4 regions of the Sutcliffiella cohnii genome follow, and region 1 is predicted to be linked to each of the others. Evidence: riboswitches for the same ligand, from Rfam matches in the RefSeq annotation. Region 1 holds a riboswitch; each other region holds the start of a gene.

Region 1 (7,641 bases):
CTTTTCGTTGGGATAGAGTGGAGGGAGCTGACTATTACCAATTAAATATCGGATATTCCTTTGACGAAGGTAGTATAATGAGCGGCTCGTTAAAGGGGAATATTCAAGGGGAAACGATTACGATTTCAACAGAAGAATTATACAATCGAACAATTGGAACATATTACGAAGATCCAGATCATCCAACAGATCCGCGTTCAATCCTTGCCTTATCGAATCCAAATATTCGTATTCTCTGGTCAGTAGATGCCTTTAGAGAAGATGGGGAATTTATTACTAGAAGTAGCGGCTACAGATTAGATGAAGAAAGGATCGGAAACTTACCGTTCTTTTACTTGCAGGACCGAGAGCTAACAGAAGCAGATGAGCTATTGTTAGATTCGAAGTGGGAAGAAGCATATGAAACGTATGAAAAAAGCTATGCGAGCAACCCAGATGACCTTCATAGTTTACGGATGTTGTATAGGTTAGCGGAAGTGAAAAAGGAAGGTAAATATTTAATCGAACTAGCGGAAAAAACAAAAGATCCACATATTATTTTTGAAGTAGTTCGCCAATATCATCGCGTTGGTAATTGGGGCGAATATATGAAATGGTACGAAAAGTACGAGGCTGTTTCAAATGGCGAAGAAGATGCTTTTGAACTTTCCATTCACGGAACGGTTTTAATGACACTTGGAAAGTATGAAGAAGCTAGAAGCGTGTTTCAGGAAGCAATGAACAAGGATAACTACAATATGTACGTAGGTAACTGGATTGCACTAGAACTACTAGACAATAACCAGTTTGCAAAAGCATTAGAAGTAGCAAAAAACTATCCAGAAGAAAATATTTACGAAACGAGCACAGACTGGGAATCACTCTTAAAAGATATGCAGCAAGAAAGCAAAGGGAAGGAACAATACGTTCAAACTCTACAAGAGGTCATCCAATTTGTACTAGAAAACGACGAGAAAAGCTTAAGCGAATGGAGACAATCTACAGACTACCAAGAGATGAGAAAGTACATTTATCAATTAGGAGAATTATATATAAATAAAAAAAGGTAAAAAATAATGTGTGGACAACGGGACAGACACCGTGGACGGAGGGACAGGTCCCACGTCCACACAGAAAATGGAAAATATGGGCGGGGGAATAGGTTGGAGACGACTTTCGTAAATGCCTACAATTATCCCACGTCCACCATGTCGCGAAGCTCTTTTTCCTATAAAGGAGAAGGAGTTTTTTGCCTACAAAAAATAGTGAAATAGCATTTTTTTCTCTAAGATGACATATAGTAAGAACCATATAGGTCTAACTACTTCTGACGATTAATGTCAGATTGGTGCTCTCATAGGGAAATCAGAGGATTAAGATTGGCTCTAGCATAAGTGTTATTATCATGCTAGAATAATAAATTTCCAATATATGTGTGGACAAGGGACCTGTCCCTATGTCCATAACTTTGAAAATTTCAAATATTTTATTAATTGTTTGACAGGGTAAATTTGGCTGTGTTATATTCGTATTAACTTAATTAAACATAGCGACAACGCGTTAATTGAATAAAGTATTTCTTATCAAGAGTGGTGGAGGGACTGGCCCTATGAAACCCGGCAACCGATTTTCTTTTTTAGAGAAAACACGGTGCCAATTCCTGCAGAGTATTTACTCTGGCAGATAAGAAGAGATGGATGATATTTAAAACCCTCTTCTTATGAAGTGGGTTTTTTATTGTTTAAATAAGTCGCTATGTAAGGCAGGTTAGTAAAGAAGGTGGTGAAAGTTATAGGAAGAAAAGAAACTGACACTAGTTAGCCAGGTGACAAAAGGAAAGTCAAGTTCTTCATCCGACCAAAAAAATAAGGAAAGAGGGATTAAATAATGAAAACAAGAAAGAATGGGATATTTCCAGCTATAATACTGAGTATTTCCATCGGTTTACTTAGCGCTTGTGGTCAAACGGCAACTGGAGAGAAGAAGTTAGAGAAAATTAGGCTTGATTATGCTTTTTATTCACCAACGAGTTTAGTTTTAAAAGAATTTGGATGGTTAGAAGAGGACCTAAAAGATGAAGGCATTGAAGTGGAGTGGGTTCAAAGTCTTGGTAGCAATAAAGCGCTAGAATTTTTAAATAGTAATAGTATTGATTTTGGTTCAACGGCGGGTGCAGCTGCACTTATTGCAAAAGCAAACAATGCTCCGATTGAGTCCGTTTATATTTATTCGAAACCAGAATGGACGGCGCTCGTTACACAAGGTGAGACCGAGCTAACATCAGTCTCTGACTTAAAAGGGAAAAAGGTTGCTGCAACGTTAGGAACAGATCCACATATTTTCTTACTTCGTTCACTAGCTGACGCTGGATTAAAGCCGACAGACGTTGAGATCGTCAATTTGCAGCATGGAGACGGGGCGTCTGCGTTAGTATCTGGTCAAGTAAGTGCTTGGGCAGGGTTAGATCCACATATGGCAGTACTTGAAGTGAAGAATGGAACAAGTTATATATATCGGAATACAGAATTTAATACGTATGGAACGCTAAACGTACGTACGGATTTTGCCAAAAACTATCCAGAACATGTGGAAAAAGTAATTGAGCTTTACGAACAGGCGAGAGCTTGGACAATCGAAAATCCAGAAGAAGCGGCTAAGATTCTAGCAGAGCAAGCCCAGTTAGACGCTGCGGTTGCCAAACTACAACTATCAAGAAATGATTTTTCTAATCCAATTCCTAGTGAGGTTCAAGTGAAGGCTCTTATTGAAGCGGGAAAAGTTTTACAGACTAGTGGAATTATTGACTCGAACGTTAACGTTGAAAAATTGGCGACCGAACTCATTCAATCCACATTTGCTACAAATGTCATTAAATTGGAGGATGAATAATGGCACAACAATCAGGAAGTAATTATGTAAAGCCACTTCGTTCGACTTTTAGAGTACGGTTTCCTATTCAACGAATTCTTCAAGCTTCTAAGTCTGTTTTTATTGGTAGCGTTCTTCCTATTTCACTAGTAATCGCTTGGGAGGTATTGAGTAGAGTAGGAGTTTTTCCTCCTCATTTACTTCCAGCTCCTTCCTTAATTATTCAAAAGATAGTGTCAATGATTCAGGATGGGAGTTTATGGGGACATATTGGCATTACGTTAACAAGAGTTTTTGCGGGCTTTTTGCTTGGAGCGGTATTTGCAATTTTGCTTGGAGCGATAGTCGGCTTTTATAAACTAGCGGAGCAATTGCTCGACCCAATCCTTCAAGCATTTCGCTCCATCCCATCATTAGCCTGGGTTCCACTATTTATTTTATGGTTGAGCATAGGAGAGACTTCCAAAATTACATTAATAGCCGTTGGAGTGTTTTTTCCGGTGTATTTAAATATTGTTAGTGGGATTAAAGGGGTAGATCGTAAGTTAATTGAAGTGGGGAAAATATATGGATTTACTACTTACCAATTAATTAAAAATATAATTTTGCCTGCATCACTTCCTTCATTTTTAGTTGGTTTAAGAAGCGGATTAGGTCTAGGTTGGATGTTTGTCGTTGCGGCCGAGTTAATGGGTGCAAGTAGTGGTCTTGGCTACTTATTAGTATTTGGTCAAAATATGAGTTCTCCCGATCTTATCATTGCAAGTATTATCTTATTTGCTTTAATTGGGAAAATATCGGACGCATTGTTAAAGGGCGTGGAAAAGAAAGCGTTACATTGGCAAGATAGTTTAACGAACCAATAGGGGGTGAAGGCGTGCTTTTATCAGTCAAAAATAGTAGTAGAAAATTTGATAATGGAAATGTTGCTTTTACGGATGTAAGTTTTACGGCTAATAGTGGAGAAATTGTCGGCTTACTCGGAACGAGCGGATGTGGAAAAAGTACTCTTCTTCGTACGATATCTGGCCTTGATAAAGGGTATACAGGCAATATTTCTATTCATGAAAAAGAAGCGAGAGATAACAATGAAAATATCGGGTTTATGTTTCAAGAACCGAGACTAATGCCATGGTTAACTGTATTAGAGAACGTAGTCTTTGGTATGAAAGGGAAAAAGAATTGTAAAACAAACGAGGCGATGAATCTACTAGCGCAAGTCGGTTTAAAAGGGTTTGAGCATCACTACCCGAAGGAATTATCTGGAGGCATGGCTCAACGGGTTGCCATCGCAAGAGCCCTCATCACCTCACCGGAAATACTGTTGTTAGACGAACCGTTCAGTGCGTTAGATGCTTTTACAAAAATGCAGCTCCAAGACCTATTGTTAACAATATGGGGTAGAAAGAAAGCAACGATGTTATTAGTAACCCATGATATTGACGAAGCACTCTATCTTTGTGATCGACTGTTAGTTTTTAGAGGGCAGCCAGGTGAGTTATGTGAAGAAATCAACGTTTCAAAAGAAAGGCCTCGTTCTAGAGGAGATGAACAGTTAGCTAAACAGAAGGAAGTCATTTTATCGCTCTTAAATGTAGAAAATTCGAATTAGGAGAGGAAGGGAGTATGTATGAAACTGCGAGAAGCATCTGCGCTTAAACAAGGAGAAGGGGCTTTTAATCTTTCAAACTATGAGGAAGTTTCTAAGCAATTTTCGTGGGATACGATTCATCCTCAATTTAGCTGGCATCGTACGAATAAGGTGAATATGGCTTATGAATGTATAGATCGCCATGTGGAAGATGGATATGGGGAGAAGATTGCATTAATTTATATGAATGGTCACTTTAAAGAAACGCATACCTTTTCTAATTTGAAGAAGAAAACGGATGAGTGGGGTTATCTATTAAAATCACAAGGTGTGAAAAAAGGGGACCGTGTTTTTGTATTTTTACCAAAGCATCCAGACTGTTATATTGCGGTGTTAGCTGCAATTAAAATTGGTGCGATTGTCGGTCCGTTATTTGAAGCCTTTATGGAGGAAGCAATTTTTGATCGTATGTACGACTGTGAAGCATCCGTTTTGATTACGAACGAGGAATTGTTACAAAGAGTGCCAGTTAGCAAACTACCACATCTTCAATCTATTTACATTACAGACAATATAGAGCATCCAATTGCGAAATCGATTCCAAAATTGGTGGAAGAGGTAAGTGTTAATGGCGAAATCGTTGAATGGGTAGATTTAAATGATGGCATGATCATTCACTATACGTCTGGGTCTACAGGAAAGCCGAAAGGAGTTTTACACGCACATCGAGTGATGATTCAACAATATCAAACAGGACAATGGGTTTTGGATTTAAAAGAGGATGATGTATATTGGTGTACGGCCCATCCAGGTTGGGTAACGGGTAGTTCGTATGGGATCTTTGCCCCATGGTTAAATAGGGCAACTATTGTCGTACATGGTGGTAGGTTCGATGCGAAAGAATGGTTTGAAGTACTTGAACGAACAGGGGTAACGGTGTGGTATAGTGCTCCAACTGCCTTCCGTCTACTTATGGATAAATCCGACCTTATTCCTGACTATTCTTTTTCACTACGCCACATTTTAAGTGTTGGAGAACCGTTAAATCCTGAAGTCATTACGTGGGGAGTCGAAAAATTGAATTTGCAGATACATGATACGTGGTGGATGACCGAAACTGGAGCGCAGTTAATTGTCAATTTACCATCTGCAAAAATCAAACCAGGTTCAATGGGTAGGCCTATACCTGGAATTAAAGCAGCGATAATTGATGAAGAAGGAAATACTGTGCACCCCTATGAACTAGGACTTTTAGCGATCAAAAAGGGCTGGCCATCGATGATGAAGGAGATTTGGAAAAACGAGGAGAAATATCATTCCTACTTTGTCGGCGATTGGTACATATCCGGTGATTTAGCTTATATGGATGAGGAAGGATATATATTTTTTCAAGGTAGAAACGATGACATGATTAATTCTTCAGGAGAAAGAATTGGGCCGTTCGAAGTGGAGAGCAAACTAATAGAACATCAGGCTGTTTTGGAAGCAGCGGTAATCGGAAAGCCTGACCGAGTTCGAGGAGAAATTGTGAAAGCATTCATTGTATTGGCAGAGGGGTATGAAGAAACCGAGGAATTGAAAAAGGAAATACAGACCTTTGTCCGAAATAAACTATCTGCCCACGCAATGCCACGTGAAATCGAAATCTTAAGAGAACTACCAAAAACCCAAATCAGCGGAAAAATCCTCAGAAGAGCACTCCGCGAAGACAAAGATGTGGACAGAGGGACAGACACCGTGGACGGAGGGACAGGTCCCACTAGCGTTGCGTGACTTTTAAAAAATTCCATAAATTCAATAATATGTATTTACATTCAATAAAAAAACTCCTATTGTAGATGTGTTGGCCTTGTTTTGTTCCCTAAACAAACAAGTCATCTACAAAGGAGTTTTAACAATGAATAAGAAAAGTATAGGTCGAGAGATGCTCATTTGTCAATGTTTATCACTTCTTCCTACAGAGGATTTTGATTGTCGGTTAATGGATTATAGGAATTATAAACTTTCAACAAAGTCACTGATAAGGACTTTTGTGTCAGCTCAATTAGATCAGTGGAGTTCCTATAGTCACATGGAGGAAAAGTTACAAGCCTATCCAAAACTACGCGAAGAAATCGGGATAGAGGAAATCAGTGGCTCACAGTTAAGCCGGAGGATTAATGATTTACCAACTGAGCTGGTCCAAAAATTATTTATAAAAGTTGTTGAAAATCTTTCTGAACTTACTAAAGGATTACAGGGTCTTCCGAATGGGTTAGGGAGGTTACGAATCGTTGATTCTACCGAAATAAGGTTACCCCAAAATTTATGTGACTGGGCAAATATTTCGAAGAAACAAACGGGAGTTAAAATGCATACGCGACTAACGGTTGCTTCTTCAGACGTTGTTTTTCCAGACAAAATTGTACCATCCTCCGGAAGGTTAAGTGACTTTGAAAGTTCAGATGTAATGATAGAAAAATCAGATTCTATCTATATAATGGACCGCGGCTATCCTTCCAGAGAGAATCTTCAATCCTGGCAAGAAAAAGGCGTATCGTTTGTCGTGCGGATATCCAAATCCCTTCGATTGGGGATGTTAGAAGAATTTACTCCTACACATCCATCTGTAGTTCGGGACGCTAAAGTATCCTATACGGTTTCTCAACCACCAGTACGTTATGTAGAATTCATCGACGAAAAAAAGAGAACATATAGGATTCTGACGGATAGATTTGACCTTGCAGACCAACAAATAATGGAATTATATCGAGCGCGGTGGATGATAGAATTATTCTTTAAATGGATTAAACAACATTTAAGATTAACAAAAATATGGAGCACTAAGCCACAAGGAATTTGGAACCAAATGTTCTTAGCCTTGATTGCGTACGTATTATCGTTAATCATTAAACTCCAAACACATTCTAAAAAGTCACCTTGGGAATTCTTTAGACTACTACAAACCTATCTGTTTAAAACAGTTAGCTCATTTGAAAAAGCTCTAAATATCAAAAAGAAAAGAACGTCCAAAGGAAGACAAAAGGTCCCGATATCAAAAAATAAGTTGACACCGGAACTTGGTAATGTAGCTATGGATAAAAAGGGAATCAAAAAAAGAAAACGAAGATAACTAATTCACAATTGTAAAAAAAAGGGAACAAGGTCGAATGCAACCTCGTTTCCCTTTTTTCTCTATCAGGATAAAAGCAACTTGAAAAAAA
Region 2 (7,641 bases), 2.0 Mb from region 1:
GAAAGTATACCGTATCCAAGGGCAAATGTTCTTTGGAACGATGAGTCATTTTGTTGATTTATTTGATTATCAAAATGATCCTGAGGAAGTTGTAATTGACTTCTCTACTTCCCATATTTGGGATCAATCTGCTGTAGTTGCCATTGGCAAAACTATAGCTAAGTATCAAAAGTATAATAAAAAAGTAACAATTGTAGGAATGAATCCAGAAAGTGAAGCATTAGTAAATCGAATTGGATTATCTGCTACTTCAGGACACTAAATTAAACGAGAAGGCACTCCTTTAGTTAGGAGTGCCTTTGGTTGTATTATGAACTGTGATTGACAAATGGAAAAAATGAAATAATTGTTGCTAAAAGAGATTTTGACTTCGCATACTCATTTTTAAATTCTTGCTTTACTTCTTCTTTTTCAGTTTTTAAGCTTTGCAAGGCTTTTCTTCTGTATTGATAGTCCATCATAGTCAGCAACACCTTTCACTTAAGAGTTGAAAGCGCTTTCTATATACCTTTATTTTAACATATTAACGAATAGATGACAAAATAATTGTCAGAAAACTTAAGGGGTTCTTGTCAAAAATAAATTACAATTTTTGAACTATCTTAACCGTTTGTCGCCACCTTCATTGTAAGTAGAATAAAAGCGAAGGTGGTTAACGTTCTACTAATAAGTATTGAGTAAAACCTTTTACTTATGCTTCGCTTTATTTTTTGCAAACAACAATGCCAATCGGGTAATCGGTTGAGTCATTTTTAGGAACAACTAGAACTCCCTTTTGATAGAAAAAATTAACCTCGTCATAAGTAGGAAATAAGTTAAAAAACTCTTCTCGTGATAATTGATGAACGTGATACGGCTCATTTGTTGGGTATCCTCGACCTTGTCCGAAAGGAGTAGATAATATTAATATACCTCCTGGTTTTAACATGTTGTAAATATTAAGAAGAAACTGCTCTTCCTGTTTCACATGTTCTAAAGTTTCAAAGCTTACGATACAATCAAAATTACCTAAATTGGAAGGTAAATTAGGGTTCGCTACATCTCCAACAATAAACGATGATTTCGGGTGGTAGTATGTTTTTTTTGCGTACATTATTGTTTCTTCGCTTATATCTATACCAACAACTTCTGTCACTTTTTTCTTTGCTATTTTTGCCATTATGTGAGTTCCATATCCAGAACCGCAAGCAAAGTCTAATACTCTTCCGTGTAAAAAAGGAATAGTAAAGTGGTAGCGAGCTAAATGCTCTAAAAGTAAACCGTTTGTTAGTTTCATTTTTTCGGGTACAACACGTTCATCTGTCAATTCAAGCATGGTTCTTTTCACCACTTTTTATTATTTTGATGTTATTATATCAGTTTACCTTTATAGATGAAAACTTGAACAAGATGATAAATTTGGTTAGAGCAGATAAAAAAGCTAAATAATAATTTACAATAACTTAATATGTTTTCTATTGAAAAATACATATAAGTGTTTTATTATATAAACGTTCGATTATATAAGTATTTGGTTATGTGAATTGGAGAAGAAAGGGGTATACTATGAGCGAATCTTTAGACCATATCGAAAATGCTGCTATAACTCTAAAGGCTTTAAGTGATAAAACGCGTTTATCGATGGTTGCTCTAATGCAACATCATGAATGTTGTGTGTGTGAGTTTGTTGAAATTTTTAAAATGAGTCAACCTTCCATAAGTCAACATTTACGAAAATTGAAGGATATCGGCTTAGTAAAAGAATCAAGAAGAGGACAATGGATTATTTACTCTTTAAATGATCAACATGATCATTATCCGCTTCTAAAATCCATTCTATCTCATGTGCCTAATCTTCAAGAAAAAATGGATGAATTAGAAGTAAAAGGACTTCGAATTTCATGTAAGTAATGGGGGAATACAGTTGTTAAATATTATTTTAGCGTCTGCAATTTTTATTGCGACACTCATCTTTGTTATATGGCAACCAAGAGGGCTTTCCATCGGTTGGTCGGCTTGTGTTGGTGCGCTTATTGCACTAGTAGTAGGAGTTGTTTCACTCCAAGATGTTTGGGATGTAACTGGAATTGTATGGAATGCAACACTTACTTTTGTTGCGTTAATTATCATTTCTTTAATACTAGATGAAATTGGATTTTTTGAATGGTCTGCACTTCATATGGCTAGGTTTGCAAAAGGGTCAGGTGTGAGAATGTTTGTCTATATATCGTTGTTAGGAGCGGTTGTAGCTGCCTTTTTTGCGAATGATGGGGCAGCATTAATATTAACACCAATCGTACTTGCGATGGTCCGCAACTTAAATTTTAAAGAAAAGATGATTCTTCCATTTATTATGGCAAGTGGGTTTATCGCAGATACGGCTTCTTTACCGTTAGTCGTAAGTAACTTAGTAAACATCGTGTCGGCTGATTTTTTCCAAATAGGTTTTGTAGAATATGCATCTCGAATGATTGTGCCTAACTTCTTTTCTCTCGGTGCTAGTATCGTAGTTCTATATTTGTTTTTCCGTAAAAGCATCCCAAAAACATATGATGCCACTCATTTGAAGGAACCGGTTGAAGCAATTAAAGATAAAAAGTTATTTAAGCTTTCATGGTATGCATTAGCATTTTTATTAATTGGATATTTCGTAAGTGAGTTCAGTGGAATTCCTGTTTCGTTCGTCGCAGCAACAGTAGCTATTATTTTCTTATTTATTAGTAGAACAAGTGATGCAATTGAAACGACGAAGATATTAAAAGGTGCTCCATGGGCAATTGTGTTTTTCTCTATAGGAATGTATGTCGTTGTGTATGGTTTAAGGAATGTAGGTTTAACTTCGGTGTTAACAGATGTAATTCAAAAAGCTGCAGATCAAGGATTATTCGTCGCAACAATTTCGATGGGATTCATTGCTGCTATTCTATCATCTGTTATGAATAATATGCCGACTGTTATGATAGATGCAATTGCAATTCAAGATACAAATACTTCGGGTGTAATACGAGAAGCTCTCATTTATGCCAATATTATCGGTTCTGACTTAGGACCAAAAATTACACCGATTGGGTCGCTTGCTACACTACTTTGGTTACATGTACTTAACTTAAAAGGTGTAAAAATTACTTGGGGCTATTATTTCAAAGTAGGAATTATTTTAACAGTCCCAACTTTATTCATAACCTTAATTGGTTTATATATTTGGCTATTAATTATTGGCTAATTACAATAAAAGGAGATAAAACAAATGAGCAAAAAAACAATTTACTTTTTATGTACAGGAAATTCTTGCAGAAGCCAAATGGCAGAAGGTTGGGGAAAGAAATATTTAAGCGATGAGTGGGAAGTTTACAGTGCGGGGATTGAAGCACATGGTGTGAACCCTAACGCAGTAAAGGCGATGAATGAAGCTGGTGTTGATATTTCTAATCAAACTTCGGATACAATTGACCCTGATATTTTAAAGAAAGCAGATTTAGTTGTTACTTTATGTGGTCATGCTAATGATATTTGTCCAGCAACTCCTCCAAATAAGGAAAGAGTTCATTGGGGATTTGATGACCCGGCGAAGGCAGAAGGTTCTGATGAAGAAAAATGGGCATTTTTCCAACGAGTTCGTGACGAAATTGGAGATCGCATAAAGCAATTTGCTGATACAGGTAAGTAATTAAAAGACAGTAACTCCAAATGAGGGGTTGCTGTTTTTTTGTCTGGATATTTTTAAGGAAAAGCATATTTCTTTACATTTATTTGTTAAAAGCCGAAAATAGTAAAAGTGACATTAACAAATGTAGGTGGGATGAAATATGAACATTTCAAATGAAGCAAAAATCGCTTTAGAAAATATATTAGAAGAACATGAAGCAAACAATGTTCGATTATTTCATAATTCAACATGTGGAGATACGCCAGTAGGCATTTCATTAGATAATCCGAAAAAAGATGATATTGTGGTAACGATTAATGAAATTAATATAGCGATGGAGCCAGAGGTAGAGTCACTATTAAAAGGGGTTACTCTTAAAGTTGAGGAAGGACCTTACGGCGAAGCGCTAGTTTTTGAAGGATTAGAATTAAATTGTTGTTGTGATTAACTAATAGATGCTCTTAGTGTAAACGGATTGTATTGAAAATAATTAAAATTAAAAAAACATTGACAGCTACACTTTAACAGTTTAAAGTATTGTTATATAAAAATTATAAATCTTAATACTTGATCTCTTATCAAGAGAGGCGGAGGGACTGGCCCTATGATGCCCAGCAACCGTTCCATAATGGAATTGGTGCTAAATCCTGCAAAACAAGCAATTGTTTTGACAGATAAGAGAGGATAAACCGGATTATGCCGTTTAAAACCTCTCTTTTATCAGAGAGGTTTTTTATTTTACTTACATATCTTTAGCCCTCTCAGTGGATTGTAAATCAAGAGAAATAGGTCGGTATTAAGAGACTTGAAAAAGGAGAGAAATAACAATGAAAAATTGGATAAAAGGATTCTTTGTAGCTGCACTTGCATTTTCATTAATACTAACGGGGTGTAGCAATAACCAGCCTACAAACCAAGGAAGTAATGAGCCAGTTTCATTTGACAATGTTCCAGAACGTTTTTCTAACGGGGAAGGTGCGAAAATTAAAGTCATTCGAAAAATTGGTGGTGATGACCATACGACTCAGTTTTTAGCAGGAGCGAAGGAAGAAGGGGAAGCGTTAGGCTTTGAAGTTGACGTTTTTACAGCAAACGGTGATACTGCTAAATTTCATGATGCTATTGAACAAGCGTTAAATCAAGATTTTGATGGTTTTATTATTTCACACGGTGATGATGCTGCTACAGTAGATGCTGTAAAAAAGCTAACGGAAAACGGAAAAAGTGTTGTGACATTTGATTCTAATCCGGACATTGCTACTGTTTCAGGAGTTACACTAACGTCGCAGGATGATGAAGCATTAGCTCAATTAGCTCTTGATCAGTTAGTAGCAGATTACAATGGCGAAGCAAATATCGTTTATTTATGGGTAGATGGATTTCCGCCGATGGTACGTAGAAACGCGGTATACCAGCAAGTGTTAAACGAAAACAGTGGTATAAATGAATTAGAACGGTTTGGTGTAGCGTCTTCAGATACGTCTGTACAAACGCAAAACGCTGTTGCAGCAATGTTAAACAAGCATGGAAAAGGAGAAATTGATGCTATTTTTGCAACGTGGGACGCATTCGCTATTGGGGCGGCTCGTGCTATAAAAGAAGCTGGCCGTGATGAAATAAAAATTTACGGTATCGACGTTTCGAACGCAGATTTACAAGAAATTCAATCAGAAGGAAGTTCGTGGGAATATACAGCGGCAGTTGATCCGAAGTTAATTGGTGCAGTGAATATGAGAATTTTAGCGAAAAAGCTTGCTGGGGAAGAGACTCCGGATACTTACGATTTAGAAGCATCATTAATTTCTCAAGAAGCATTACAAACGGCGACTGAACCAGTTAATATGGTTAACTTAGCGGATATTGTTGATGGTTGGGGAGTTTCAACTGCCTTCGAAGAGGAATGGATGAAAGTATTAAAAGCCCACTATACAAAATAAGTAATGGAAACACTCTCGATTTTTGAGGGTGTTCCCTTTTCTTTTACAAATGGGGGAACAGTATGAAGAAAATGACACTAAACATGGAGAATATTTCTATTGAATTCCCTGGAGTGAAAGCATTACAACAGGTTCATTTTATCGCAGAAACAGGTAAAGTTCATGCGTTAATTGGTGCAAATGGTGCTGGGAAATCAACGTTAATGAAAGTGCTTTCCGGGAGTTACACCCACTATACAGGCGATATCATAATTAATGAAGAAAAAATTTTCGTTAATTCGCCAAAAGAGGCTCTACAATATGGGATCCAAATTGTCCATCAAGAAGTGGATACTGGTTTAATTCCATATTTAACAGTTGGCGAAAACGTTATGTTGCATAAAGTAGAGAAAAAATTTTGGGTGAATTGGCAGAAAGTGCATAAGGAAGCGGAAGCTATTTTAAGAAGCATGGATGTGCAAGTATCTTCTACAAAACTAGTGCGGGATTTAACACTGGCTGAAAAACAAATGGTGTTAATAGCAAGGGCTCTTACGACTGATTGTAAATTTCTTTTGCTAGACGAACCGACAGCTAGTTTAAGTAAGAAGGAAACAGATCAGCTATTTAAAATTGTCAGAGAGTTAATGAGAAAAAACGTAGGAGTTATATTTATCTCTCATCGCTTACCTGAAATATTTGCGTTATGTGATGAAATTACAGTGATGAGAAATGGGAAAGTAGTTGCACACGAGGCAATACATGTAACCACTCCAAATAAAGTAGTTGAACTTATGCTTGGAAAAAAACTTGATGATCAATTTCCGAAACGTCAGGCTACTATAGGTGAACCATTGCTACAGGTAAATGGATTAACAGATTCTAATATGTTATTAAATGTACATTTACATGTGAGAAAAGGTGAAATAGTAGGGATTGCAGGTTTAGTTGGTGCAGGTAAATCAGAATTATGTAGAGCTTTATTTGGGTGTGAGCCAATTGCTTCAGGTGAAGTGATGATTGGTAATGAAAAAGTAAAGATTAAAAGCCCGACAGATGCAGTTTCTAAAGGTATTGCCTTCATTCCAGAAGAGAGAAGGAAAGAAGGTGTTCTTGTTTCTGAATCTGTCGCAGTAAATATGACAGCCGCTAACTTACATGTCGTTTCTAATAAATATCACTTTTTAAATAAAAAGATAGAAAATCAAAAGACAAATGAGTTAATTAATCGTTTAGGAGTTAAAGCGCCTTCGTCTAAAACAAAAGTACAATTTTTGTCTGGTGGAAATCAACAAAAAATTGTAATAGGGAAATGGTTGTTAACAGATGCAGATCTTTATATTTTTGATGAACCGACAAAAGGAATAGATGTTGGAGCAAAAAAAGATATTTTTGAATTAATTCAACAGCTTGCAGTGAGGGGGAAAGGAATTCTTTATGCCTCAAGTGAAACAGCAGAAATTATTGGGTTAACGAACCGCACTTACGTTTTATATGATGGCAAGATTGTGAAAGAGGTTACTACTTCTGAAACGAGTGAAGAGGAAATATTGTATTATGCAACAGGAGGCACCGACAATGGAAAATGAGCTATCTACCAAAAAAGCGACAATAACAAAAAAGTGGGATATGTTTACCTTTCTATATAAATACGGGACTATTTTAACTATTATTTTATTAATTGCATTCTTTGCTATTTCACAACCCGCTTTTATACAGAGCAATAATATAATTAGTATTTTACGTTCCATATCTATCGTTACCATTATAGCAATTGGAATAACGATTTCGTTAACAGTGAATGGCTTTGATTTGTCCGTCGGTTCGGTAGCGTCACTTTCCAATGCTATCGTTATTTCGATGTTTGTATGGTTTTCGCAAAATACATTAGTAGCGATACTATCCGCATTAGCGGCAGCGTTACTAGTTGGGGCTTTGAACGCTTTCTTCATTGTGAAAGTGAAAATCCCTGATATGTTACTAACGTTAGCAATGATGTTTATTATTCAAGGTGTAGCATTAACGTATACAAAAGGAGCAACAGTTTCACAAAACATGATGATGCCTGACGGGACGTTCGCAGAAGGTGCAATCAGTTCA
Region 3 (7,641 bases), 540 kb from region 1:
AACGTTGTCTATTATGCAAAAATTATATGAACAACATAAAGTGTTAACATATCCTAGAACAGATTCCCGCTATCTTTCTTCTGATATTGTTGAGACATTAAAAGAACGTGTGGAAGCAGTTAGTGTAAAACCATACACACCAATCGCGCAAAGGATTTTAAAAAGTCCAATCCGAACGAACAAATCGTTTGTGAATGATGAAAAAGTATCGGACCACCATGCGATTATCCCGACAGAGGAAACAGTATTTTTAGCGAAACTGACTGATAAAGAACGAAAAATATACGACCTTGTTGTCAAACGATTTTTAGCAGTACTCTTACCTCCATTTGAGTACGAACAAACGACATTGGAGGCAGAGGTTGCTAATCATTCCTTCACAGCTAAAGGTAAAATAGTGCTTTCAAACGGTTGGAAAGATGTATTCGGAAATGTAGTAGATGAAGACTCCGAAGCATCAGATGTGAAAGATCAATTACTACCTTCCATGAACGAGGGTGATACGTTAACGATTCAAAAGGTTAATAAAACGAGTGGTGAAACGAAACCGCCAAGTCGATTTAATGAAGGAACATTGCTTGCTGCGATGGAAAACCCAGCGAAATTTATGGATGAGGCTAGTCAAGACGTGAAGAAAACGTTAGGCGAAACAGGTGGAATTGGTACTGTTGCGACAAGAGCGGATATTATCGAAAAACTATTTAATAGTTTTCTTATTGAGAAAAAAGGGCAAGAAATTCATATTACGTCTAAAGGGAAGCAGTTACTAGATTTAGTTCCTAAAGAGCTAAAAACACCAGCACTAACTGCCGAGTGGGAACAAAAGCTTTCCAGCATTGCGAAAGGGAAATTGCCTCAAAAAGCGTTTATTAATGACATGCGCGATTATGCGAAAGAAATTGTTCATGAAGTGAAAAACAGCACACAGAAATTTAAACATGACAACGTAACCGGAACGAAATGTCCAGATTGCGGTAAACTTTTATTGGAAGTCAACGGCAAGCGCGGAAAAATGCTCGTCTGTCAAGATCGTGAATGCGGGCATAAAAAGAATGTTGCACGATTAACAAACGCGCGTTGTCCTAAATGTCGCAAAAAACTAGAGCTTCGTGGTGAAGGAGAAGGGCAAATTTTCGCTTGCGTTTGTGGGCACCGTGAGAAGCTTTCGACGTTCCAACAAAAGCGTAAAAACAGTAATAACCAAAAAGCAACGAAGCGTGATGTTCATAAATATATGAAACAAAATAATAAAGAAGAGCCATTAAATACAGCATTAGCAGATGCATTGAAAAAACTGAAGTTAGATAAATAAGGAAAAATCTAGGTATTCACCTATTTTAGCCCCTTCGCATATGTTAGGAGAAGAAAGTAGTAGTTAAAAAACCTAACATTCGTAAGGGGTGTTTTTTTTGGCAGGAAACATATTAAATTACTATGCCGGTGGAAATACAGCAAGAGGATTTTACAGTTTATATGAATCAAATTTAGAAGGTTTGGACCGTGTATTCATTTTAAAAGGTGGTCCGGGAACTGGGAAGTCAACAATGATAAAAAAATTAGGTCAACGTTGGAACGAGGCCGGGTTTGATATAGAATATTTACATTGTTCGTCTGATACAGGGTCTGTCGACGGGCTAATTATTCGAAGCATCGGTGTCGGTATTGTGGACGGAACGGCACCTCACGTTATTGAACCGACAGCTCCAGGTGCAATTGAGGAATATATAAATTTAGGAGAAGCATGGGATTCGAAAAAACTAGCTCACCGTAAAATTGAAATTTTAGAACTTGCCCATCAAAAAAAGCAAGCGTTTGAGACGGCGTATGCAACGTTTAACAAAGCGCTTAAAATCCATGATGAGTGGGAACGTTATTTTATTCATAATATGAGTTTCGAACGAGCAAATAAATTAGCCGATGAGCTAATTGAAAAGCTTTTTGATGGAAATACGTTAACAAAACAAGCGGACGTTAAACACCGATTTCTCGGTGCAGCAACTCCGGTCGGTGCGGTAGACTTCGTTCCAAATATAACGGAAGGATTAAAAAAGCGTTATTTTATAAAAGGTCGTCCAGGGTCTGGAAAATCTACTCTATTAAAAAAGCTAGTTAAACATTGCGAAAAAACAGGTTATGACGTTGAAGTATATCATTGTGGCTTTGACCCTCATAGTTTAGATATGGTTGTCGTCAGAGAACTAGGATTTGCAATTTTTGATAGTACAGCTCCACATGAATATTTCCCAAGTCGCGACGGGGATGAAATTTTAGATATGTACGATTTAACGATTCGTGAAGGTACGGATGAAAGATACGAGAAAGAAATAGAAAAAGTGAGTAAACAATATAGTGAAAAAATGAAAGAAGCAATATCGCATTTAGCAGAAGCGAAGGAATGGCATTTGAAGCTAGAAGCAATTTATGTAAATGCGATGGATTATAAAGTGATAGATGAGAAAACAGAATGGATACATGAACAAATGGAAAAACTAGTGAAGCATTAATGTAATGAAGAGGCTGAGACAAAACTAAATTAGTCATAATAAAAAACGAACTATCGCAGAATTAGCGAAGTATATTTCCGGAGCGAGTTTTTCCCAGTATATTTCTTGTTCTTTTACTATGATGAAAATAGTTATGTCTCAACCTCTATTTATTATTTCAAAAATATATAAATTTTAAAAATTACGTATATGGCGTTTTATATATACGAAAACTAGAAAAAAGTGTACACTACACACGTATATTAACAGCAAAGGGAGACGTCATAATGAAAAAGTGGACAATCTTACTTATTTTCGTTACATTATCATTTTTAACAGCATGTGGAGCAAACAGCAATAACGCTAGCGAGGGAGCACAAGAGCAATTAGCAGCTCCTGAACATGATGAAAAACAAGACCAAAAAGTTTTAATGAACATACAAATGGAGTTAATCGAAATGGTACGTCCTCATTTGAGCGCAATTACTAATTACGAGCAAACAGGTGAAGGCGAAGAAGAAGCAAAAGCTGCAGCGAACAAAATTGCAAACGAGCTTCGTGCAATGGAAGTTTCAACGGAGCTAACGGAACAATACCGTACAGATGTGGAAGAAGCGATAGAACTTTTTGCGCAATATTTTGAAGAGCGTGTAGATGGTGAAAATGCAGAAGAAAAACTAGCTGCATTCCACAAGCAAATTGCTACTCCATATATAGAGGCAGGATTATTAGAGCCGAATTTTGAAAAAGAAGTTCAATAAATAATTAGAAGAGTGTTACTGTGAAGTAGCGCTCTTTTTTTATATTAAGTGGTTATGGAAAACATAACATTAACATAAGAAAGATTGAGTGTAACTCCTGACAAATGCTTGTCGGGCCAGTGAGCCGCCTCTGGTTTTGTTCTTGTAATACTATTCTAATAAAAGATTATTGCAAATACTTTACCTTTTTAGTTTACTAAACACCAAGTTTTGTGGTAGGATTACCATAAATTGAATAAAATTCTTTATCAAGAGTGGTGGAGGGACTGGCCCTTTGAAACCCGGCAACCTTTATAAAAAGGTGCTAAATCCAGCAAGGTATATACCTTGGAAGATAAGGAGAAAAGCTAACTGCTGCCTTCTTCTTATCGAAGAAGCTTTTTTTATAGGGGGAAAAGAGATGAAATTTGGTTTTTGGTTACCTATTTTTGGCGGTTGGCTACGAAATGTTGAAGATGAAAAAATGCCGCCTACATTTAATTATGCAAAAGAAGTAATACAAAAGGCAGAAAAATGGGGATATGATACAACATTAATTGCAGAATTGTATTTAAATGATATAAAAGGTCCTGAAAGTGATAGTTTAGAAGCTTGGTCTACTGCAGCAGCATTAGCTTCAGTAACGGAGAAAATAGAAATTATGACCGCTATCCGTCCTGGCTTTCATAATCCAGCAGTCGCGGCAAAAATGGCTGCTAATATTGATCACATTAGCAATGGCCGTTTTACACTTAACGTCGTTTCAGCTTGGTGGGAAGAAGAAGCGAAGCAGTATGGCGGAGTATTTACGGAACATGATGATCGTTATGATCGTACGCAAGAATTTTTAGATGTTTTAAAAGGTCTTTGGACAGAAGATTCTTTTAGTTATAAAGGAAAATTTTATGAACTCTCTAATACAAAACTGTTTCCAAAGCCAGTCCAACGTCCGAACCCTATTCTTTATGCAGGTGGGGAAAGTGAGAAAGGGAAACAAGTAATCTCTTCAAATTGTGATGCTTATGTCATGCACGGCGGAACGGTTGAAGAAGTGCAAGTCAAAATAGAAGATATGAAGGCTAGAAGAGAAGCGTTAAAGAAAGAGCCTTTACAATCGTTTGGAATGGCAGCATATGTCATATGCCGAGATACAGAAGAAGAAGCACAAGCAGAATTAAATAGAATTACGAATGTGAAAGAATCGAGTGCATACGCAGGGTATAAAGATTTTACGGGCAAATCACAGCTTGAACAGCAAGTGAAGTTACAGGATTATTCTGTTTCCAATAGAGGATTAAGACCAAATTTAATAGGCACACCTGAGCAAATTGCGGAAAAAATAAAAGCATACGAGGCAGCTGGGGTAGACTTATTATTACTGCAATTTTCTCCTCAACTAGAAGAGATGGAACGATTTGCACAACAAGTTATACCGTTAGTCAACAAAGGTTAAGGAGGAATTTTACGATGGAGAAGATCTATATCATTCACGAAAATAAAGAATGGACTGTACATTTAACGAAAAGATTGGAAGAGCTCCAATTACCATATGAAGAGTGGCATTTAGATGAGGGGACTGTCCCTTTAAATGAAGTGCCACCAGAGGGTGTTTTTTATAATCGAATGAGTGCGTCGTCTCACACGAGAGATCACCGATTTGCGCCAGAATTAACGAGCGCTGTATTAACTTGGTTAGAGCATCATGGCCGGACAGTATTTAATGGAAGCAGAGCGCTACAATTAGAATTAAGTAAAGTAGTCCAATATTCGGAGTTAGAAAAGCATGGAGTTCGTACACCAACAACGATTGCGGCCGTTGGAAGAAAACAAATTGTAGAAGCGGCCAAAAAATTGGGGCATGAATCGTTTATTACGAAACATAACCGGGCGGGAAAAGGACTTGGTGTACAGCTGTTTAATTCTATTGAAAGTTTAGAGGCATACGTAAATAGCCCGGCATTTGAAGAGCCAGTTGATGGAATTACGTTAATACAACAATATATAAAATCACCAGAATCGTACATTACTCGTTGTGAGTTTGTTGGTGGAAAGTTCCTATATGCCGTGAAAGTAGACACGTCAGAAGGATTCGAGCTTTGCCCGGCAGATGCATGTCAAATTGGGGACTTATTTTGTCCGGTTGGGGAAGAAGTAGAAGAGAAGCCGAAATTTCAAATTATTGAAGACTTCCATGATCCGATTATCGAAAAGTATGAAGCGGTTTTAAAAAGTAACAATATCAATGTTGCAGGAATTGAATTTATCCGCAATAGTGACGGAGAAATTTACACATATGACATAAACACAAATACAAATTACAATAGCGATGCAGAGCAAAAAGCAGGCAAATACGGAATGCTCGAGCTTGCAAAGTTTCTTGGCAAACAACTAAAAGTTCAAGTTTAATACGAAAAGGGCTGCTCCTCATAACGGAACAGCTCTTTCTATATTTCCCGCGGAAACATACCGCAGTGAAACGGTCTAATTTTTTTATATCTCTAGGATAGAATGTAAGTCAGTTCTCTTACTTAAATAAATTCGCAATTGATTGGAATAGGTCCCGGAAAAAGTCTTTCACACCTTGCCAAAATCCACTATCGCCCATAACACTATCAATTCGGTCTTTAATATCTTTCGTAATATCTTCTAATTGATTACGCACGTTATCAAAATTAATATTCAACGACCGCATTTTTTCAAACAGGTCAATTAATAGTTGGCGGTCTTCCGGGCTTAATTCAATGTTTAAACGGCTTAACTGGTCTTCTACAATTTTTTCTACTTCTTCACGAGTTACCGGATTTTGTTCTGCAATTTGTTTTTTAATCTCTGTTAATAACTCACTTACTTTTTCTTTATCTACTTCTTCTGCTAACTTCGTTGCGATGCTTAACTCTTCATTCGCAACTTCCATTCGATCTTTATCAAGCTCCGCACCTTTTGCATCGTATGCTTTATAAATTCCGACTAAAGCAGAATGACCCGTTACTTTTACGGGAGAGGCTACTTCTACAACCGCATCTTCAACACCTGCAGTTAAAAGTGCGTTCGCATACATTTCTCTCGTTACTTCTGTAATATTATCGGGAGTAATAATATCGACTGTTAACCCTACTCCTTGTTCCTTTAACGTAATTTTCGCTGAAGAAAACATACGGGAGTTTGGATTACCATTCAAATATGTTTTTAAATCGTCGCCAGTTACTGTAATGTGATCAACAAGGTCAGGGTTTGTAACTCCTAACAATCGTTTTACTTCTTCTTTTTGTGTGTCTGTTAAGGATCCACCATATACAACTATAGGAAAACCTAATTTTTCATTAATTACTTCTGTATCATCTTCTCCTGCTGCAAAGCCAATAGATGTAAAAGTCGTGAATGCTAATACTAGGATGAGGAACATTTTTGATAACCTTTTAATCATCGTTTTGTTCTCCTTTATTGTTCATATTCAAAAATACAACGCAAAGTTGCTTGTTCCTATTCTACCACGCTTCCGGCTGTATGTCTTTCCGGAGGCGAACTAATCTAATTCGGGACAAGCTTTTATATATGTATTAATGGAGTAATACGTTTAGAACAAGTATATTGGATCAATCAGGCGTAAAGAGAAGGAGGATGAGCTAACTTTATTATCACTTAGCATCTATTTGCCATAGGTTATAAAGCGTGAGAGGTGCGTCAATAAACTTATCAAGTGCGTCAAAAACTCGTAGAGAGGTCAATTTACCGTTCAGAGCAGTATCAAGCATATAGAACTCCCCACGAAACCCTCCCGTAGCGAAGGGTAACGGACTAAATTTACAAAATAAATTTATTTTCAAGGTAGCAATTAAAAAAAGAGCACCCAATTTAGGATGCTCTTTACAATCATTAAAAAATCATATGTGCTACTAATGCAATAATAGGTAACGTAATTAACGTACGTAAAATAAAGATAACGAACAATTTACCGAATGAAACAGGGATTTTGGAGCCTAAAATAACTCCTCCTACTTCCGATAAGTAGATTAATTGAGTGACAGACACACAAGCAATGACGAAACGAGTTAATTCGCTCTCAATGCCACTACCTAAAATAGCAGGTAAAAACATATCAGCAAATCCAACAATCATTGTTTCTGCTGCCTCTGCCGCATACGGAATTTGCAATAGCTCTAAAATAGGGATAAACGGCATTCCTAAATATGTGAATACAGGTGTATTTTCTGCAATAATTAAAGCAATAGTACCGAAAGCCATAACGACTGGAGCTACTCCTAACCACATATCTAGTACGTTCTTTCCTCCATCTTGGAAAAACTTACCGATACCTTCGTTTTTCTTGGCACGATCAACAGCTTGATTAAAGCCCCATTTTAAACGAGACTCGCCCTCTGGTACTAAGTCATTGTTTTGTGGCTCAGCTTTCTCATAAT
Region 4 (7,641 bases), 1.2 Mb from region 1:
AAAAGAAGCAGCTACAATTGCTACTAGCTTTTGTGTCGTAAGTATTGGATTTGCTGCTTTGGTAGCGAATACTGTAGGGTTATTACCAATGTTTACTACTGTATTTCTAGTAGCATTTCTAACCGTGCTTATAATAGCAGCCATTATAGTGCGAATACCACCATTATCTAGAAAACCAGACGTGTACTATAACGGACAAATACAAACAGAAGAAGATAGAAAAACTAATATAAAATATAATGTTCAATTATTTAGAAATGCAGTTAACAGAGCTGTTAATAGATCATATCAAGCAGAATCAATTGGAAAGGAACTAATGAAGGGATTTTTGGAAGGTGCAAGTTTAGTACCGAAGATACTATGTTTAATAACTGCTGTAGGTTTAACAGGGTTAATTCTGGTTGAATATACACCTATATTTACATGGTTAGGAATTCCTATGGTCCCTATATTGACTTTGTTTGGAGTACCAGATGCACAAGCAATTGCTGCATCAACTATTGTAGGTATTACAGAGATGTACTTGCCAGTGCTATTAATTGCTGATGCAGGGGTAAGTGTTGGGGCTGCATTTTTTATTGCTGTATTAAGCTTAGTTCAAATTATTTTCTTTGCAGAGACTGCAGTAATAATCTTAGCTACAGGTGTTCCGATTACTGCAAAGGAACTTGTAATTATCTTTTTTCAAAGAACAATTATAGCAATTCCAATTATTGCATTATTTATGCATCTACTTATTTAGTTAAATTAAGAATATTTTTCTATACAAATTTCCTGAAAAAATCCCCAGATAAGAACACACCTCCTAGAAAATGGGGTGTGTATTTTTATTGCTAATTTTTACTATGAAACTATTATCTTTATAGGTTACGAGTATCTCTTATGTAACATTATAATAAAACTCTCATCAATACTCTCAACTTTTACGTGTCCTACCCTCTATTCTTAAAAGTTCTTCTCTGCTTTTGGTCAAAAATATGTAATTGTAATTAAGGTAAAAGTCTAAGGGATTTGTTATATGGAGATGCTATATTTTCGTCAGCAGAATCTGCTACAGCCATTAAACATTTTGCATAATGGGTAAGAAACAGTAATCAATGGCGAAAATGTTCGGAATTTTGGTTAGGCAGAGGAAGAATCGGATAAAAATAGTTTCTCAATAAATTTTTCGAATCAAAATATGAAATCATTGTGGTCTGTCACTTGACCGATAAAGGTGTATTCGGTCAGGGGCAGGCTTGTTCTTTATCGAGTGAATTATTCCATTTTACGGAAAACCCACTCTGTTCATGGTATAATATTTTGTGCAAAAACTTATTCTAGGTGGCATTCCTCCATGGCAGACTCCTTTGAACTGAACCTCACGACATCAAGATCTCCAGAAAGGCATGTTTTTTTTCGAAACTAATGAGAAAGGATATTTACTATGTACCTTTATTTATGGATTGTGTTTGTTGGGTTTATTTTGTTACACACATTGCCGCTATTATCTCGTAAAAATAGAACGAGATGGAAAATTACTCAAGCCATTTTAGTTACCTCTTCCGTTTTACTAGCAGTACTTGCAATTGAATTTTTAATTATTCCCCCGTTGATTCCTATTATTTTTGTTATAGTTGTCAGCTTTCTTACCGACAAATCTACCTACACAAAAAGAGGACTTATTATCGCTGGCATTGTGCTACTTTTTATTGCTGGTGGAGCTTTTTACTTATTTCATGACGATCCCAACTATGTAGAAAATTACATAAAAAACAACCCGGAATTAGCTTCTATGCATGTAAGTGTGAATGGCGAAGTGATTGTGAGTCAGGAGAGCGATGTTAAACGACCTTTAGCGAGTGTTGTAAAGACAATTGTTGCGATTGCGTATGCCAATGAAGTGGTGGAGGGCACCATAGATTCGGAAGAACGTATTCCGTTAGATGAGTTAGAAAAATATCATCTTGCTAATACAGACGGTGGGGCACATCCAGCTTGGCTAAACGAAATGCGAGAAGCTGGAAAAATCATAAACAATGAAGTCAGTTTACAGGAAGTAGCAAAGGGAATGATTAGATATAGTTCCAATGCAAATACCGATTTTCTATTGGAAAAGCTAGGTGAAGCGTCCATTAATAGAGTCGTAGAGGAGTTAGAGTTGGAAAATCACGACCCTATTTTTCCTATCGTGGCATCTTTGTTAGCTGCAGAATATATAAATGATCAGCATGGTGGAGGTTTGAGCAATCAACAATTAGAGGAAATGCTTCAATCTATGACGCTAGAAGAGTACAGAGAGCTTGCTTGGGATATTCATAACGTATTGAAGAAGGGAGGGGCAGCATTTTTCGATGGTACTGTTTCCATCCCAATGGAGCTACAAAAAATATGGTCTAACCGATTACCAAACGCGACAGTAGAAGACTATGGAAAGGTAATGGGAGCGATTTCTAATGATACGGCAACTCTTCCAGGAGGAGAAGGCATTCTTCGTGAAATAATGGAGTGGCCAATGGAGCTACATGCTTCCAACCGAGAAAAGTATGCACACTTCGGAGCGAAAGGTGGTTCTACTGCATTTGTTTTAAACCAAGCTCTTTATATTGAAGACAAAAACGGAAAGAAAATCGAAGTTATTATTTTTACAGAGGGATTTAACTTTATTGAATTTATTAAAATGAACCGAAGTATGAACTCGTTCTTACTTAAAGTTCTTAATGAAAGATAGAGTTTAAGGTTCAACAACGTGGTGGAAGTGGTTAAATAATAGCGGAAACTCGCTTTATATGGTGTGTTTCCGCTATTTGTGTATACGAGTTTCCTGTTCAGTCAATCATATATTAGTAGGCAATACCTACACGAGATTTAATATAATCGCTTGATTCAATCTGGTTATATGTAAATTCAGCTGTATCCGGTACAGAAATTTCAGCCCCGTTCTCCGGTAAATAATTGCGTTCTACACGATATTCACCTATTTTTTCTCCGTCCGGTAAATACGTAGGACAAACAATGGTCCAGTCGAGTGTTGACTCTTTAAGGATATCGTAAACTTTATGATGTTCTTCTGCTGCACGGGTTGACTTACGCTTTGATTCACTTGATAGATAACGAAGAGTATTAGGGGTAGTTCTACTTTGAAGGATACCTGCAGTTCCAACAGTTATAATGCGTTTAATCCCTTCGTTTTCCATTGTCTCGATAATTAGAGGCATGCTTTCTGATAGAGTGTCGGTGCCATCCGTATTTAGTGCACTAATAACTACATCAATTCCATGCATTACCCGTACGATATCATCTTTATTTAACACATTCCCTTGAATGATCGTTAAATTATCATTGTTTATTTGTATTTTTTCGGGGGTGCGAACTAATACAGTAACACGATGATTGTCTTGAAGAGCATATGTAACTATTAAACTTCCAACTCGCCCTGTTGCACCTAAAACTAAAATATTCAAGAGGGAACCTCCTTTAGCAAATATTAATATTTTTCTGTAAAAGTAGCAGATTTACCTATTTCTTCTTTCCAACACTCCGGGTTTCACTTTAGCCCATCTCACATACATTCCGTGCCCCTCATAACCGTTGTGGCTAATTGTGTAACCACCATCCTGTGCTTCATAAAACCTTTGCCCTGTTTCTAAGCTACGTGTAACCCACCCTTGATTACATATCATATTTTCTACACAATACCTTTGTGCTTCTGCCATATTCTTAAACACCTTACGTGGTTTATCTTGCCTACTAAACAAAACGATTGCTTTAACTTTCTCCATAATATTTCTCCTTTTGTTCTTAATGGTCTTAAGGTTACTCAATTGTATCCCATTGAGGATTCCAAACTACTTCCCATAAGTGACCATCTGGGTCTTGAAAGTGACCAGAATATCCACCCCAGAAAGTGTCGTGTGCGGGATCAGTTATAGTTGCTCCTGCCTGTTTTGCTTGTTCCATTATATCGTCAACTTCGGCTTTACTATTAACATTGTGACCTAAAGTAAATTCGGTAGTGCTTGGTGCAGATAAGGTAACTTTTGCTTCATGAGCAATATCTTTTCGATTCCAAATGGCAAGTTTTAATCCAGGTTGTAACTCGAAAAAAGCAACTGCGCCATTTTCAAATTCTTCACCGACTATGCCATTTGTGGGAAGGCCAAGACCATCACGATAGAAAACCAAAGATTTTTCTAAATTATCTACACCTAAAGTAATTACAGTAACTCGGGGCTTCATAAATGGCATCTCCTAAACTATATTGTTTAAGTTAATTATAACAACAATTAGTTATTAGGAAAAAATATATTTGATAAAGAGTACAACGTTTTTGAGATGGATTTGCGTGCACGCATATATTTGTAGCATTACTAAAAGTGTGTGCTTGACGATCCTGTCCAATTGTAATAGGAAATTTCTTTGGATAAAAATAACGACTAATCAAAATACTATACATTGGAGAATACATACATGGGGTGTGACGCATCATAAAAGCGTAACGGATAGTAGATGTAAATAAAAAGGAGGTAAGAAATATGAAGAAAGTGAAGTTGATTATGGGTTTATTAGTTGTATTAATGGTAATGTCCTTATCTACTAGTGCATTAGGAGCTGAGAATCCTGCACCTACGAAAGACATTGTTGATACAGCATTAGAAGCAGGTGAGTTTAAAACATTAGCAGCAGCTTTAGAAAAGGCTGGATTAGTGAACGCGCTAAAAGGTGATGGTCCTTTTACCGTTTTCGCACCGACTGATGCGGCTTTTGAAAAACTGCTAAAAGAATTAAACGTAACACCTGAGCAATTATTAGAAAGAGAAGACCTAGCAACAATTCTTCAATACCATGTAGTACCTGGTAAAGTCATGTCACGTGATTTAAAAGAAGGAATGAAGGCAAAAACACTTGCTACTAAAGAAGTAACTTTCTCTCTTAATCCAGCACGTGTAAATAATGCCAACATTGTGAAACCGGATATTCAGGCTTCGAACGGTGTTATACATGTCATTGATACGGTTTTAATACCTGCAAATTAATCGATATAAAGACTGAGTTCGTACTTATGGTACAGTTCAGTCTTTTCTTTCTTAAAGTGGTAAATACTATTGTTTGCACTCATTTAGAGATTATACATCATGAAGCAAGAAAGATGATTTGCATATATTCTTACTTAAATTCCAAAAAATGTGTGGACGAGGGACCGGTCCCTCTGTCCCAAACTGTTTCTTTTTTCCTAATTTTATAATAATAGGTTGAATTTTTGTTTTTATTGTATTAATATAATAAAGCAACTTAATATGACACTCTTATCGAGAGCAGGCAGAGGGATTTGGCCCGATGAAGCCCGGCAACCGGTCGTAATACCATTGTGAGATGGGGCAACTAACAATTATGTTAGTAGCCTAGGATTTTCCATTGTGACACGGTGCTAATTCCAACAGAAAGATACTATTTTTCTGAGAGATAAGAGGTACGGACTTTTACATAAATGTGCCTCTTTTCTATTGCTTAGAAAAGGGGCTTTTTGTTTGGAACAGGTCGGTAAATAAGTAGGTGTCTGTTACTAATAAACCAAGTAAACATATCGTTTTACTTATTAAGAGGAGGGGATTCGTTAAACTTATTTTTTGAAATCATCTTAATGAGGAGAACAGAAGGAGGATTTTTACATGAATACAAAAAAGGTTTTATTAGGTATTGCAAGTTTAGTAGTTGCTATTAGTTTATTTTTAACAGGATGTGCTACTGGAACAGTAAATGAGCTTACCCAAAATGTGAGTGGGGACCCTGTTAATGGTGGAGATTTCATTATCGGAAGCACCGGTTCACCTACTATTTTTAATTCCTTATATTCCGTTGATACAACAAGTAGTGCTATTCAGGGGTTTCTTTTTAACGGATTAGTAAAAACAAATACTAGTTTAGAGTTTGAAGGAGACTTAGCAGAGGACTGGGCTGTTTCAGAAGATGGCTTAACTTGGACCTTTCACTTGAAAGAAGGGGTGAAATTTCATGACGGTGAAGAATTAACCGCTGAAGATGTTGTATTTACATATAGCATTCCACTACATGACGATTACGCAGGTGCGCGTGCATCTGACTTTGAACAAATTAAGGACATACAGGCTGTTGATCCGTATACAGTACAAATTACACTAACAGAAAAATATGCACCATTTTTATCAACGATGAGTTATCACATTTTACCGAAACATATTTTAGAAGATGTGCCGATTGGCGATTTGGCGGAACATCCATTTAACACGAAAGAGCCGATTGGAACTGGTCCATTCACGTTTGTTGAATGGAAAGATGGAGAGTACATAAAAGTCGAAGCAAATGAAGACTATTTCGACGGTCGCCCTAATTTTGATTCTATCGTTTACAAAATTGTTCCAGATGCGAACTCGTTAATGGTTCAACTGCAAACAGGAGATATTCATCACATTGCTGTTCAATCAGAAGATCTTATGCTTGCTCAAGATTTAGAAGCACAAGGACTCATTCAGTTGCAATCTGGCCTTGGATTATCGTACACGTATATCGGATGGAATCAAAAAAATCCATTATTCCAAGATAAAAAAGTACGCCAAGCATTAACGCACGCTTTAAATAGAGAAGTAATTGTAGAAAGTGTGTTAGAAGGTGATGGTCAGCTTGCGAATTCTACAGCAAGTCCAGTTAGTTGGTCTTACACAGAAGATGTACCTGTATTTGATTACGACCTAGAAGCAGCTAAAGCTTTATTGGCAGAAGCGGGTTGGGAAGATACAGATGGAGATGGCATTCTTGATAAAGATGGAGAGAAATTCAAATTCACATTAAATGTGAACCAAGGTAATAAAGCCCGTGAACAAATCGCGGTAATTGCGCAAGAACAATTAAAAGAGGTTGGTATTGAAGTCAACATAAAAGTGCTAGAGTGGAGTGCGTTTGTTAGTGCAAATATGGCACATGAGTACGATGCATGTATTAATGGATGGAGTTTAGGGGTAGACCCAGATCAAACGGATTACTTTCACTCGAAGCATAGAGAACAAGGGTTAAATTATACGCAACACAGTAATCCAGAGGTTGATCAATTACTAGAGGAAAATGTAAAAATCCTAGACGATGAAAAAAGATTGGAAGTTTTACACGAACTATACCAACAAATCTCGGAAGACCAACCGTATACATTTTTATACTATCCAAACGTACATTATGCATTACCAATAAACTTAGGTGGATTTGAATTTCATCCAAGTAACGGTTTTTATAACATAAAAAACTGGTGGTTGGCGGAGTAATTTAGATTACACGTCTAAAAAAACAGGAGGCGAATGCTAGCCTCCTGTTTTTTGTATAATCTTATTTACCGTTCACAAGTAATAACGAAAAACTCCCCTGTTCTCATCGAAACTGTTCGTGTCGGAGGACCACTTATTCTTTGACTACAGAATACATCAATCGTCGTTAATCCACAAAAAGCCCTAACGTATTGGTTTCGTCCTAAATTGACGTCGGGTAATCTTCTCGTTGGCGCTCCTATAATAGGTAAGCAAAACACAACACCAATTTCTCCTGGGCGTAAAATCTCTTCACTAGCTCTTGATGTCCTAGTTCTGCCTTCTTCATCCACGATCGTAATATAATGTCCAGGAGTGAGAGTAGAAAGACTAT

The links. Region 1 has a riboswitch for S-adenosylmethionine ahead of BC6307_RS00525 (aliphatic sulfonate ABC transporter substrate-binding protein). Riboswitches for the same ligand answer to the same signal wherever they lie in the genome.
Region 2: it holds a riboswitch for S-adenosylmethionine, as region 1 does, so the genes downstream of both, BC6307_RS15325 (sugar ABC transporter substrate-binding protein) here and BC6307_RS00525 (aliphatic sulfonate ABC transporter substrate-binding protein) in region 1, are expected to answer to the same signal.
Region 3: it holds a riboswitch for S-adenosylmethionine, as region 1 does, so the genes downstream of both, BC6307_RS22475 (LLM class flavin-dependent oxidoreductase) here and BC6307_RS00525 (aliphatic sulfonate ABC transporter substrate-binding protein) in region 1, are expected to answer to the same signal.
Region 4: it holds a riboswitch for S-adenosylmethionine, as region 1 does, so the genes downstream of both, BC6307_RS06545 (peptide-binding protein) here and BC6307_RS00525 (aliphatic sulfonate ABC transporter substrate-binding protein) in region 1, are expected to answer to the same signal.

The regions. Positions count from the first base shown of each region.
Region 1 covers NZ_CP018866.1:123,815-131,455, forward strand. The annotation lists gene BC6307_RS00520 (carboxypeptidase-like regulatory domain-containing protein) at 1-1,049, shown strand, start outside; SAM riboswitch class I at 1,557-1,669, shown strand; gene BC6307_RS00525 (aliphatic sulfonate ABC transporter substrate-binding protein) at 1,867-2,868, shown strand; gene BC6307_RS00530 (ABC transporter permease) at 2,868-3,713, shown strand; gene BC6307_RS00535 (ABC transporter ATP-binding protein) at 3,725-4,459, shown strand; gene acsA (acetate--CoA ligase) at 4,478-6,211, shown strand; gene BC6307_RS00545 (IS4 family transposase) at 6,336-7,550, shown strand.
Region 2 covers NZ_CP018866.1:3,047,938-3,055,578, reverse strand. The annotation lists gene BC6307_RS15355 (SulP family inorganic anion transporter) at 1-262, shown strand, start outside; gene BC6307_RS24825 (hypothetical protein) at 309-461, opposite strand; gene BC6307_RS15350 (class I SAM-dependent methyltransferase) at 704-1,315, opposite strand; gene BC6307_RS15345 (ArsR/SmtB family transcription factor) at 1,546-1,890, shown strand; gene BC6307_RS15340 (arsenic transporter) at 1,904-3,202, shown strand; gene arsC (arsenate reductase (thioredoxin)) at 3,227-3,646, shown strand; gene BC6307_RS15330 (hypothetical protein) at 3,786-4,073, shown strand; SAM riboswitch class I at 4,198-4,306, shown strand; gene BC6307_RS15325 (sugar ABC transporter substrate-binding protein) at 4,453-5,562, shown strand; gene BC6307_RS15320 (sugar ABC transporter ATP-binding protein) at 5,625-7,130, shown strand; gene BC6307_RS15315 (ABC transporter permease) at 7,120-7,641, shown strand, end outside.
Region 3 covers NZ_CP018866.1:4,484,323-4,491,963, reverse strand. The annotation lists gene BC6307_RS22490 (DNA topoisomerase III) at 1-1,312, shown strand, start outside; gene BC6307_RS22485 (PRK06851 family protein) at 1,410-2,504, shown strand; gene BC6307_RS22480 (hypothetical protein) at 2,771-3,244, shown strand; SAM riboswitch class I at 3,487-3,585, shown strand; gene BC6307_RS22475 (LLM class flavin-dependent oxidoreductase) at 3,645-4,676, shown strand; gene BC6307_RS22470 (ATP-grasp domain-containing protein) at 4,691-5,629, shown strand; gene BC6307_RS22465 (DUF1002 domain-containing protein) at 5,748-6,647, opposite strand; gene BC6307_RS22455 (YjiH family protein) at 7,097-7,641, opposite strand, start outside.
Region 4 covers NZ_CP018866.1:1,363,347-1,370,987, forward strand. The annotation lists gene BC6307_RS06515 (YjiH family protein) at 1-742, shown strand, start outside; gene BC6307_RS06520 (serine hydrolase) at 1,427-2,710, shown strand; gene BC6307_RS06525 (NAD(P)-dependent oxidoreductase) at 2,823-3,443, opposite strand; gene BC6307_RS06530 (hypothetical protein) at 3,495-3,761, opposite strand; gene BC6307_RS06535 (VOC family protein) at 3,796-4,218, opposite strand; gene BC6307_RS06540 (fasciclin domain-containing protein) at 4,515-5,015, shown strand; SAM riboswitch class I at 5,283-5,449, shown strand; gene BC6307_RS06545 (peptide-binding protein) at 5,649-7,268, shown strand; gene BC6307_RS06550 (hypothetical protein) at 7,334-7,641, opposite strand, start outside.